DNA from 2 places in the Roseateles flavus genome. Region 1 is predicted to be linked to the other one. Evidence: riboswitches for the same ligand, from Rfam matches in the RefSeq annotation. Region 1 holds a riboswitch; the other holds the start of a gene.
The links. Region 1 has a riboswitch for glycine ahead of gcvT (glycine cleavage system aminomethyltransferase GcvT). Riboswitches for the same ligand answer to the same signal wherever they lie in the genome.

Region 1 (5,379 bases):
GGTCTTGGCGCCGGTCTGCACGTGCAGGGTGTCAAAGGCGGCGGCATTGTTGATGCCGAAGCCCAGGCCCTTCAGGCCTTCGGCCAGGATGGCGGTGTAGGCCGCCACGCGCTGGGCGATGCGCTTCAGGCCTTGCGGGCCGTGGTAGACGGCGTACATGCTGGCCACGACGGCCGGCAGCACCTGGGCGGTACAGATGTTGGAGGTGGCCTTCTCGCGGCGGATGTGCTGCTCGCGGGTCTGCAGGGCCAGGCGGTAGGCCTTGTTGCCTTGCGCGTCCACCGAGACACCGACCAGGCGGCCCGGCAGGTTGCGCTTGAACTCGTCCTTGCAGGCCATGTAGGCGGCGTGCGGGCCGCCATTGCCCATGGGCATGCCGAAGCGCTGGGTCGTGCCCACGGCGATGTCGGCGCCTTGCTCGCCAGGTGCCTTCAGCAGGGTCAGGGACAGCAGGTCGGCGGCGGCGATCAGCAGGCCGTTCTGGGCATGCACGGCGTCGGCGACGGGCTGCAGGCTGCGCACGTCACCGTTGACGCCGGGGTACTGCACCAGGGCGGCGAAGCACTCGGTCTTGCCGGCCTCGGCGGCGGGGCCCACGACCACGGTGATGCCGATGGGCTCGGCGCGGGTGCGCACCACTTCCAGCGTCTGCGGCAGCACGTCGTCGGCCACGAAGAAGGTCTGGCTCTTGCTCTTGCCCACGCGGGCGGCCAGAGTCATGGCCTCGGCGGCGGCGGTGGCCTCGTCCAGCATGGAGGCGTTGGCGATGGCCATGCCGGTGAGGTCGGTCACCATGGTCTGGAAGTTGACCAGGGCCTCCATGCGGCCTTGCGAGATCTCGGCCTGGTAGGGCGTGTAGGCGGTGTACCAGGCGGGGTTCTCGAGGATGTTGCGCAGGATGACGCCCGGGGTCAGGGTGCCGTAGTAGCCCTGGCCGATGTAGCTCTTGAGCACCTGGTTCTTGCTCGCGACGGCCTTCAGCTCGGCCAGCGCGGCGGCCTCGGTGGCGGCGGGCGGCAGCTGCATGCCGGCCGTGCGCTTGATGCTGGCGGGCACGATGGCCTCGATCAGGGCACGGCGCGAGGCCTGGCCGATCACGGACAGCATGGCGGCTTCATCGGCGGCATCGGGGCCGATGTGGCGGGCGTGGAATTCGGCGGCGTTCTCGAGTTCGCGCAGGGGCTTCAGGGCAGACATCAACATGGCAAATCCTTCATCGGTGACCGCGGCAGGCTCATGGCCGGCGGCGGCAGTCCGGGGCAGGGCGGTGGCAGGCAGGGGCCGCCCGGCAGATACGGAAACGGGCACGGACAGGACTGTCGGTGCCCGTTGTTCACCTCACGGCGATCAGCTGTTCTTGACCAGCTCGTCGTAGGCGGTGGCGTCCATCAGGGCGTCCAGCTCGGCCGGCTTGGACAGCTTGACCTTGAAGAACCAGCCCGAGGCCAGCGGGTCGCTGTTGGCGAGGGAAGGGTCGGCGCGCAGGGCTTCGTTGACCTCGGTGATCTCGCCGCTGACGGGCATGTAGACGTCGGCGGCGGCCTTGACGGACTCGACCACGCCGGCGACTTCCTTCTCGGCGAAGCTCTTGCCGACGTCGGGCAGGTCCACGAACACCACGTCGCCCAGCGCGTCTTGCGCATGGACGGTGATGCCCACGGTGGCGGTGCCGTCAGCGTTGATCTGGATCCACTCGTGGTCGGCGGTGTACTTGATGCTCATGGTGTGCTCCGAATGTCGGGAGAAAAGACCAGGGAAAACTGGACGGGGAAACAGGCGAGGGGCCAGTATCGGCCCCTCACACGCGGATGTCAGCCGCGGAAATAGCGGTGCGGCGCGAAGGGGGTGGCGGCCACGGTCATGGCAACGCGCTTGTCACGCACCAGGGCGAAGACTTCCGTGCCTTGCGGGGCGTAGGCCGTCTGCACATAGCCCAGGGCCACCGGCTGGTTGACCGTGGGGCCCAGGGAGCCGCTGGTCACGACGCCGATCTCGGTGCCGTCTGCGTTCACCAGCTTGGCGCCTTCGCGCACGGGCATGCGCTCGGCGGAGATCAGGCCCACGCGCTTGCGCTGCACGCCGTTGGCGAGCTGCTCGTTGACGATGTCGGCACCGGGATAGCCGCCGGCACGGGCGCCACCGGCGCGGCGCACCTTCTGGATGGCCCAGGTCAGGGCGCCTTCCACGGGGGTGGTGCTGGTGTCGATGTCATGGCCGTAGAGGCACAGGCCGGCTTCCAGGCGCAGGGTGTCGCGGGCGCCGAGGCCGATGGGCATCACTTCGGGCTGGGCCAGCAGCTTGCGGGCCAGCTCGACGGCCTGGTCGTTGTGCACCGAGATCTCGAAGCCGTCTTCGCCGGTGTAGCCCGAGCGGGTCAGGAAGGTCTCGATGCCGTCCAGATTGAAGAAGCCGCCGGTCATGAAGGTCAGCTTGGCGACTTCGGGGTTCAGGCGGGCCAGGGCCGTCACGGCCTGCGGGCCTTGCAGCGCGAGCAGGGCGCGCTCGGGGGTGGGGATCACCTCGCAGCGGCTGCCGATCTTGGCCTGCAGATGGGCCGTGTCCTGCTCCTTGCAGGCGGCGTTCACCACCACGAAGATGTCGTCGGGGCGGCGGCAGACCATCAGGTCGTCGAGGATGCCGCCCTGCTCGTTCGTGAAGAGGGCGTAGCGCTGCTTGTAGACGGGCAGGTCGATGATGTCCACCGGCACGATGGACTCCAGGGCGGCGCCGGCGTCAGCGCCCACCAGACGCAGCTGGCCCATGTGCGAGACGTCGAAGAGGCCGGCGGCCGTGCGGGTGTGCTTGTGCTCGGCCAGGATGCCGGCCTTGTACTGCACGGGCATGTCGTAGCCGCCGAAGGGCACCATCTTGGCACCGAGTTCGACGTGCAGGGCGTGCAGGGGGGTCTTCTTGAGATCGGCGGCGGGGGCGGACATGGGCAAATTCCTTCGAGGGCATTCTGGAACCCCAGCCCGGCCGTTGATCCGGGGATGGGGAGCTGCCCTCGCTGTCCGCTTTACCTGAGAGATTGGCCACCGGCGTATCGCCAGCAGCTTGCCCCTTCGGTGGACGGGCTCGAGACCCGTCTCTCTCCAGTGAGGAACGTTCCGATCGGAACGTTTTGTCAGTCCTTTTGCCTGAGCGTTCGAAGCGTGGGATCACCAATGCCTCTGCGCCTTCGGCGGCTCCCGCTAGAGAGCTCTCTCCTGACCGGGCGCATTGTAGCCATGGAATCAGCCCGCCCGGCAAGAGATTAAGGGGCTGCTAAGGCCGGGGGCTTTCTTCCGTGGAGAATTCTGCTTTTCCACCCCGACGTGCCCCGAGCCACCATGAGACTGCTGCTGGTCGAAGACGACCTGATGATCGGTGAGCCCCTGCTGGACCTGCTGCGGGCGGAAGGCTATGCGGTCGACTGGGTCCGCGACGGCGAGATGGCCGACACCGCGCTGCTGAGCCAGAACTATGACCTGCTGATCCTCGACCTGGGCCTGCCCAAGGCCGACGGCATGACGGTGCTCAAGCAGCTGCGCGGCCGCAAGCAGAGCCTGCCCGTGCTGATCGCCACGGCGCGCGATGCCCTGGAGCAGCGCATTGCCGGCCTGGACGCCGGGGCGGACGACTACGTGCTCAAGCCCTACGAGTTCCACGAGCTGCTGGCCCGCATCCGCGCCCTGCTGCGCCGGGCCCAGGGCCGTGCCGAGCCGGTCTACGAGCACAAGGGCGTGGCCATCAACCCCGCCACCCGCGAGGTGAGCAAGGACGGCCGCGAGGTCGTGCTCTCGGCGCGTGAGTGGGCGGTGCTGGAGCCGCTGCTGGCCCGGCCGGGCATGGTGCTGTCGCGCCAGCAGCTGGAGGAGAAGCTCTACGGCTGGAAGGACGAGATCTCCAGCAATGCGGTCGAGGTCTACATCCACGGCCTGCGCAAGAAGCTGGGCGCCGAGCTGATCCAGAACGTGCGCGGCGTGGGCTATCGCGTCCCCAAGGAATGAAGAGCCTCGAACGGCTGGCGGGCCTGCGGCGAGGGTTGATGCCGCGCTCGCTGCGCCAGCGCCTGATGATGTTCCTGCTGGCCGCCGTCTCGCTGGCGGCCTTCCTGCAGGCCTACAGCGCCTACCGCACGGCCCTGGCCGAGGCCGACCAGCTCTTCGACTACCAGATGCAGCAGATGGCTTTCTCACTGCGCGGCAGCATGGCGGGGCCGGGCAGCGGCACCATCTCGCTGCCCCTGGGCGAGCAGCAGAGCTTCGACTTCCATGTGCAGGTCTGGAGCCTGGACGGCGCCTCCATGTTCCGCTCACCCGGACCGTGGCTGCTGCCGCAGCGCGCGGTGCTGGGCTTCTCCGACGTCAGCGACCGTGGGCGCACCTTCCGCGTCTTCTCGGTGCAGACGCCGCTGCAGGTGATCCAGGTCGCCCAGGACCTCTCAGTGCGCCAGCGCATGGCCTCGCAACTGGCCTGGCGCACGGCCATGCCCACGCTGCTGATGCTGCCGCTGCTGGGTCTCGTCGTGTGGCTGGTCATCAGCCGTTCCCTGGACCCGGTGGAGCGCGTGCGCGCCCAGCTGGCGGACCGCTCGCCAGGCGATCTGGCGCCCGTCCCCGCGGGCGACCTGCCCAGCGAACTGCGGCCCATGGTGCAGGAGTTCAACGCCCTGCTGGGCCGCGTGCGCAGGGCCTTCGAGGACCAGCAGCACTTCGTGGCCGATGCGGCCCATGAGCTGCGCACGCCGCTGGCCGCGCTGAAGCTGCAGCTGCAGGCGCTGCAGCAGGGCAGCGCCATGAGCAGCACGGCAGGCGAGCCCGGCCTGAGGCGCCTGGAGCAGGGCATCGAGCGGGCCTCGCACCTGATCGAGCAACTGCTGTCCCTGGCCCGCCAGGAAGGCGCGGCCGCGCAGCGGGCGCTGGAGCCGGTGGCCCTGGACGCGCTCTGCCGCCAGGCCGTGGCCGATGCCAGCGAGCTGGGCAGCCTGCGCGGCGTGGACGTGGGCCTGCAGGACTGCGATGCCGCCTGGGTCCTGGGCCAGCCCGAAGGCCTGCGCGTGCTGCTGCGCAACCTGCTGGACAACGCCATCAAGTACAGCCCCGCGGGCGGCCAGGTGGACCTCAGCCTGCATGCCACGCCGGGAGAGGGTCAGGTCTTGCTGCTGGTGGAGGACAGCGGGCCGGGCATCCCCGCCGACGAGCGCCAGCGCGTCTTCGACCGCTTCTATCGCAGCAGTGCCTCGGCCTCGCAGGCGCCGGGCAGCGGCCTGGGCCTGGCCATCGTCAAGGCCATCGCCGAGCGCCATGGCGCCCAGCTGCGCCTGAGTCAGTCCAGTCGCCTGGGCGGCCTGCAGGTGGAGCTGCGCCTCCCGGCCTGCGAGCCGGGCGATGCGTCCTC
Region 2 (5,379 bases), on a different contig from region 1:
CCACCACCTGTTCCACCAAGGCCCGATGGGCCTCGGCCACGGAGCCGAAGTCGCTGTCGCCGTCGCGCTGGAAAAAGCAGTCCGAGACCCGCGTGCCGCCGCCGGCCGGCAGGTTCAGCGGCAGGCATTCCTTGCCCAGGCGCTCCTGCAGCAGGGCCAGCAGGCCGGGGAGGTCGACCTCCGGGGCGTCGATCTTGTTGATCACGACCAGGCGCGTGCGCTCGCGCTGGGCCGCGACCTCCATCAGCCGCGTGGCCATCAGCTCCAGTCCAGCCTGCGCATTGAGCACCAGCACGGCGCTCTCCACGGCTTCCAGCGCGGGGAGGGCCTGGCCGATGAAGTCCGGCGCGCCCGGGGTGTCCAGCACATGCAGGCGCAGGCCCTGCCAGTCGAGGTGGACGGCGCTGGTCTGCAGCGAATGCTGCATGCGGCGCTCCAGGGCTTCGTGGTCACTGACCGTGTTGCCCTTCTCGACGGATCCTGCCTGCTTGATGGCGCCCGCCTGCAGCAGCAGGGCCTCGCACAAGGTGGTCTTGCCGCTGCCTGCGGGGCCGACCAGGGCCAGGGTGCGCAGGCTCTGCAGGCGGGAATCCTGCGCGCTGCCGGACAGGCCGGAGGCAGCGCCTCCTGCGGACGAAGGGCTGGAGGCCATAGGCGTGCTCCTTGAGGTCGGGACCGATGCACAAATGCCGTGGCCTGAGCCTAGGGCAAGGCATGGCCCCGCACAAGGGGGCGTGCGCAAGACCTGACGTCGTTCAGGCGTAGCGCAGCTCGCCGTCTTCCAGCTGCTCCTGCGTGGCTGCGGTGAAGGCGTAGTCCAGGACGGGCCGCCGGCCGCTGACGATGTCCGCAATGGCCGCCGCCGAGCCGCAGGCATGGGTCCAGCCCAGGGTGCCGTGCCCGGTGTTGAGGTAGACGTTGGGCACGTGGCTGGCGCCGATATAGGGCAGGTTGGACGGCGTGGCGGGCCGCAGGCCGGTCCAGAACTGCGCGCCGCGGCCGTCGGTCATGGAGGGGAAGAGCTCGCGCGTGCGACGCACGATGGCCTCGCAGCGGGTGAGGTTCAGCTCGGTGCTGTAGCCGTTGAGCTCGGCCGTGCCGGCAATGCGCAGGCGGTCGCCCAGGCGCGAGAAGACCAGCTTGTACTCGTCGTCCGTCAGAGAGACCTGGTAGCTGTGCTCGGGCGAGATCACCGGCAGCGTCACCGAGTAGCCCTTGGCCGGGTAGATGTTGAGATGGATGCCCAGCTCGCGTGCCAGGCCGCGGCTGAAGCTGCCCATGCACAGCACGAAGCGGTCGGCGGCCAGGCGCTGCACCACGCCGTTCGCATCGGCGCAGATCACGCGGCTGATGCCGGACTCGCGGCTGCCTTCCAGGCCCAGGATGCGGGTGTCGTAGGCGAAGCGCACGCCGGCTTCCGCACAGCGGGCGGCCAGGGCCTGGGTGAAGCGGTGGGCGTCGCCGGACTCGTCGCTGGGCGTCATCGAACCGCCGACGATCTGCTGCCGGCACTGGGCCAGCGCGGGCTCGATGGCCACGCATTCGTCGGGCGTCTTCATGTCCAGCTCGCAGCCCTGCTCGCGCATGATGCGGGCCGGCTCCTGCGCCGCCTCGTACTCGGCCTCGCTGGTGTAGAAGTGCAGGATGCCCTGGGTGCGCTGGTCGTATTGCAGGCCCAGTTGGCCGCGCAGCTCGCGCAGTTGCTCGCGGCTGTAGAGGCCCAGCTTGACGATGTTGCGGATGTTGTGCGCCGTGCGGCCCTGCGTGCACTCGCGCAGGAACTGCAGGCCCCAGCGCCACTGGGCCAGGTCCGCGCGCAGGCGGAAGAGCAGGGGGGCGTCCTCCTTCATGAGCCACTTGAGCACCTTCAGCGGTGCGCCGGGATTGGCCCAGGGCTCGGCATGGGAGACGGAGATCTGCCCGCCATTGGCGTAGCTGGTCTCCAGGCCGGCTGCGGGCTGGCGGTCGATGACGGTGACTTCGTGGCCGGCCCGGCGGAGATACCAGGCGGTGCTGATGCCGGTGACGCCGGCGCCCAGGACGATGACATGCATGCGGAACTCTCGATGAACTGAGGGTTGAACGCGCAGGCGTGCGTGACTCGGGCGTGAGGGGCAGAAAAAACCCCGGGCCAAAGAGAGCGTGCGCCTGTGCGCGCCGCTCCCGCTGTCCTCGGTACCTGAGAGATTCAGCCGCTGGACTTCAGGGTCTGCGGCCTTGCTCCTTCGGCGGAAGCCGGGCTCGGAGCCTGGCCTCACTCTCCAGCATTCGGCTTGATGACGGATCCAGTACGGGGCCTGAGCGAGTATGGGAGCTTGCGCCTTCGGCGGCAGGCCCGCATGAACATGGCATGGGGTCTGCACTCTCCTGAATCCGACGCGCAGTGTACGTGGCCGGGGCGGCCGTCGGCAAGCGGGCCGCCTGCGCCAGCGGTCTCCCATGGCTTTGTGCACGGCGGGCAAGTCCGGTGGCGCGGGAGCCGAGGCGCGCCCAAGATGCGCGCCAAGGAGGTCCGCATGGGACGCACTGCAAAAGTCTGCATCGGAGGCCGGACCTGGGCTGGCCTGGCCCTGATGGCGGCGTTCGTGGCCCCGGCTGCGGCGGATTGCCCGCCGTCCTTGGAGGGCCAGGTCCAGCAGGCCGCGCAGCTGCGTGCCTGGACGCAGGACGCCGCGCGCCCGGCGGCGCCCTTCCAGCGAGTGGCGCTCTCTCTGGCCGACTGTCTGTCCTCGCCCGATCCCGCCTTGCGTGACGAGCTGGGCTTCGAGCTGCTTTCCGCCTGGATGCGCGCCGGCCGGCTCACCCCTGAAACCCTGCGCCTGCTGCGCGATCGCTGGCTGTCCGTGCTGCAGGCGCCGCCGGACGCTCCGGGGTTTCACGCGCCCTTTGCGGCGCTGGCGCTGTCCGAGGTCGCCCGTGTCGATCGCGTCCAGCCCTTTCTGCAGCCTGCCGAGCGCGAGGCCCTGCTGGTGGCAGGCGCTTCCTGGCTGCGGCAATGGCGCGACTACCGCGCGCATGACGACCGCGAGGGCTGGCGCCATGGGGTGGCCCACGGCGCCGATCTGCTGATGCAGCTGGCCCTGAACCCCGCCGTGGATGCGGACGGCGCGGCCCTCATGCTGGCCTCGCTGGGCGCCCAGGTGCTGGCCCAGGGGCAGGTCGCCTACCAGCATGGCGAGGGCGAGCGCCTGGCGCGGGCCGCGCGCTTTGCCCTGGCGCGCAGTGCCTGGTCGGCGGAGCAGGTGAAGGCCTGGCTGCTGACGGTGCTGGAGCCCGCTCGCGGCGGCAGCTGGGATGCCCGCCGCCTGCGCCTGGCGCACAACGCCCGCCAGTTCCTGTGGCCGCTTTATGTGGCCCTGCAGGAGCAACCCGATGCCGGCCTGCGCGAGCGCGCGCTGCCCGCGGTGCGCCAGGCGCTGGCGTCCTTGGACTGAGGCCGCCACAGCTTCTTACAACGGGGACGCCGGCAAGCTCCTAGACTGCCTGCATCCACGACGGGAGATGGCGCATGGCAGCTTGGCATCGAAGCTCGGGAGCCCTGATGGTGGCGGCCCTGGTGGCGTGCGGAGGGGGCGGCGGTGACTCAAGCGCCAGCGCCACACCGACACCCACGCCGACACCAACACCCACGCCGACACCAACACCCACGCCGACACCGACACCAACGCCGAGCCCCACTCCCCAGCTCGCCACGCTCCGCACGGACCTGGGCAACCCATGGTCCCTGGCCGTGCTGCCGGACGGGCGCCTGCTGGTGACCCAGCGCAGCGGCGGCCTGCTGAGGCTCAGCGCCGACGCGCGCCAGAAGGAGGTCATCAGCGGCGCACCAGCGGTGGACTCGGCGGGGCAGGGCGGCCTGCTGGACCTGGCCCTCGACCCCGACTTCAGCCAGAACGGCCTCGTCTACCTGAGCTTCAGCGAACCGGGCAGTGGCAGCGAGGCGGGGCGCAGCGGCACGGCGGTCTTCAAGGCCCGGCTGCAGGGCACGGCCCTGGTGGAGGGGCAGGTGATCTTTCGCCAGAGCCCCAAGGTCAGCGGCTCCGGGCACTACGGCTCCCGCCTGGTCTTTGCCCGCGACAAGACCCTCTTCGTGACCCTGGGCGAGCGCCAGCAGGGCAGCCCCGCTCAGGACCTGGGCAAGACCTTGGGCAAGGTGGTGCGCATCAACCGCGATGGCGGCCTTCCGGCCGACAACCCTGCGCTCGGCCCAGTCGCCGCGCCGGGCATCTATTCGCTGGGCCACCGCAATCCGCAGGGCGCCGCGCTGCATCCGCAGACGGGCGAGCTCTGGGTCAGCGAGCACGGGCCGCAGGGCGGTGACGAGATCAACCGCATTGCGCCCGGCGGCAACTACGGCTGGCCGGTGCGCAGCTATGGCTGCAACTACGGTGATCCGGTGGGGGACGCCTGCCGCATCGGTGGCGGCACGCATGCGCCGGCCTATGTCGAGCCCCTGACCTTCTGGGTGCCGACCTCCATCGCGCCAGCCGGCCTGCTGTTCTACACCGGCAGCATGTTCCCCGAGTGGCAGGGGCAGCTCTTCTCCGGCAGCCTGGCGGGCCAGGCGCTGTGGCGATTGAAGCTGGCCGGCAACACGGTGCAGGAGCGCAGCGCGATGTATGCCGACCTCGGGGAGCGCATCCGCGACGTCAGGCAGGCGCCCGACGGCGCGCTGCTGATGCTCACCGACAGCGGCCGGCTGCTGCGCGTCTTCCGCTGAGGCGCGAGGCGCTCACAGGGCGAGGCCGAGGCAGGCGGCGTCCGCGCGGCCCGCATAGTGGCCGTAGCCGGGGATCTCCGTGAAGCCCTGGTGCTGGTAGAAGGCCAGGGCGCGGGCGTTGACGCGCCGGGTCTCCAGCCAGACGCGCCGATAGCCCAGGCGGCGGGCCTCGTCCAGCAGGGCGGCCAGCAGGGCCGCACCCAGGCCTTGGCCGCGGGCCCGGGCATACATGCGCTTGATCTCGGCCGTTCCGGGCAGCCCCTCAGGGAGCGGGCGCAGGGCGCCACAGCCCTGGGCCTGCCCTTGCCCGTCCCGGGCCACCAGGAAGGCGCAGCCCGTCGACTGCATCCGCGACGGATCGAAGCGGGCGGCGCCGCTGTCGCCGCTGAGCGCGGCGAGCAGGGCGTTCAGCTCGTCCATCAAGGCGGCGGCGTCCTCGCTGCGGGCGTCGCAAGGCTCGATGCGCCAGCGGGGCGCCGCGATGCCGCTCACAGGGTCTTGTACAGCAGGGCGGCCGAATGCAGCCGGCCTTCGGCGCAGACGCTGTGCCCGGGGATGGCGCCGGCGCGCTGCCAGCCCAGATGGGTGTAGACGGCCTCGGCCTGGGAGTCCGCGGGCGCTTCCAGCACCAGCAGCCGGCGGCCCTGGCGCAGGGCCGT

Region 2: linked by a shared signal. The riboswitch ahead of ABDJ40_RS23065 (D-amino acid dehydrogenase) and the one ahead of gcvT (glycine cleavage system aminomethyltransferase GcvT) in region 1 are both predicted to bind glycine.

What each region holds. Positions count from the first base shown of each region.
Region 1 covers NZ_JBDPZC010000006.1:146,052-151,430, reverse strand. Annotated here, with positions in the region: gene gcvP (aminomethyl-transferring glycine dehydrogenase) at 1-1,203, opposite strand, end outside; gene gcvH (glycine cleavage system protein GcvH) at 1,348-1,722, opposite strand; gene gcvT (glycine cleavage system aminomethyltransferase GcvT) at 1,812-2,936, opposite strand; glycine riboswitch at 2,998-3,106, opposite strand; glycine riboswitch at 3,116-3,219, opposite strand; gene ABDJ40_RS13945 (response regulator) at 3,330-3,989, shown strand; gene ABDJ40_RS13940 (ATP-binding protein) at 3,986-5,379, shown strand, end outside.
Region 2 covers NZ_JBDPZC010000017.1:11,455-16,833, forward strand. Annotated here, with positions in the region: gene fusA (elongation factor G) at 1-652, opposite strand, end outside; gene ABDJ40_RS23065 (D-amino acid dehydrogenase) at 756-2,054, opposite strand; glycine riboswitch at 2,157-2,275, opposite strand; glycine riboswitch at 2,277-2,380, opposite strand; gene ABDJ40_RS23070 (DUF2785 domain-containing protein) at 2,517-3,434, shown strand; gene ABDJ40_RS23075 (PQQ-dependent sugar dehydrogenase) at 3,509-4,720, shown strand; gene ABDJ40_RS23080 (GNAT family N-acetyltransferase) at 4,733-5,212, opposite strand; gene ABDJ40_RS23085 (GNAT family N-acetyltransferase) at 5,209-5,379, opposite strand, start outside.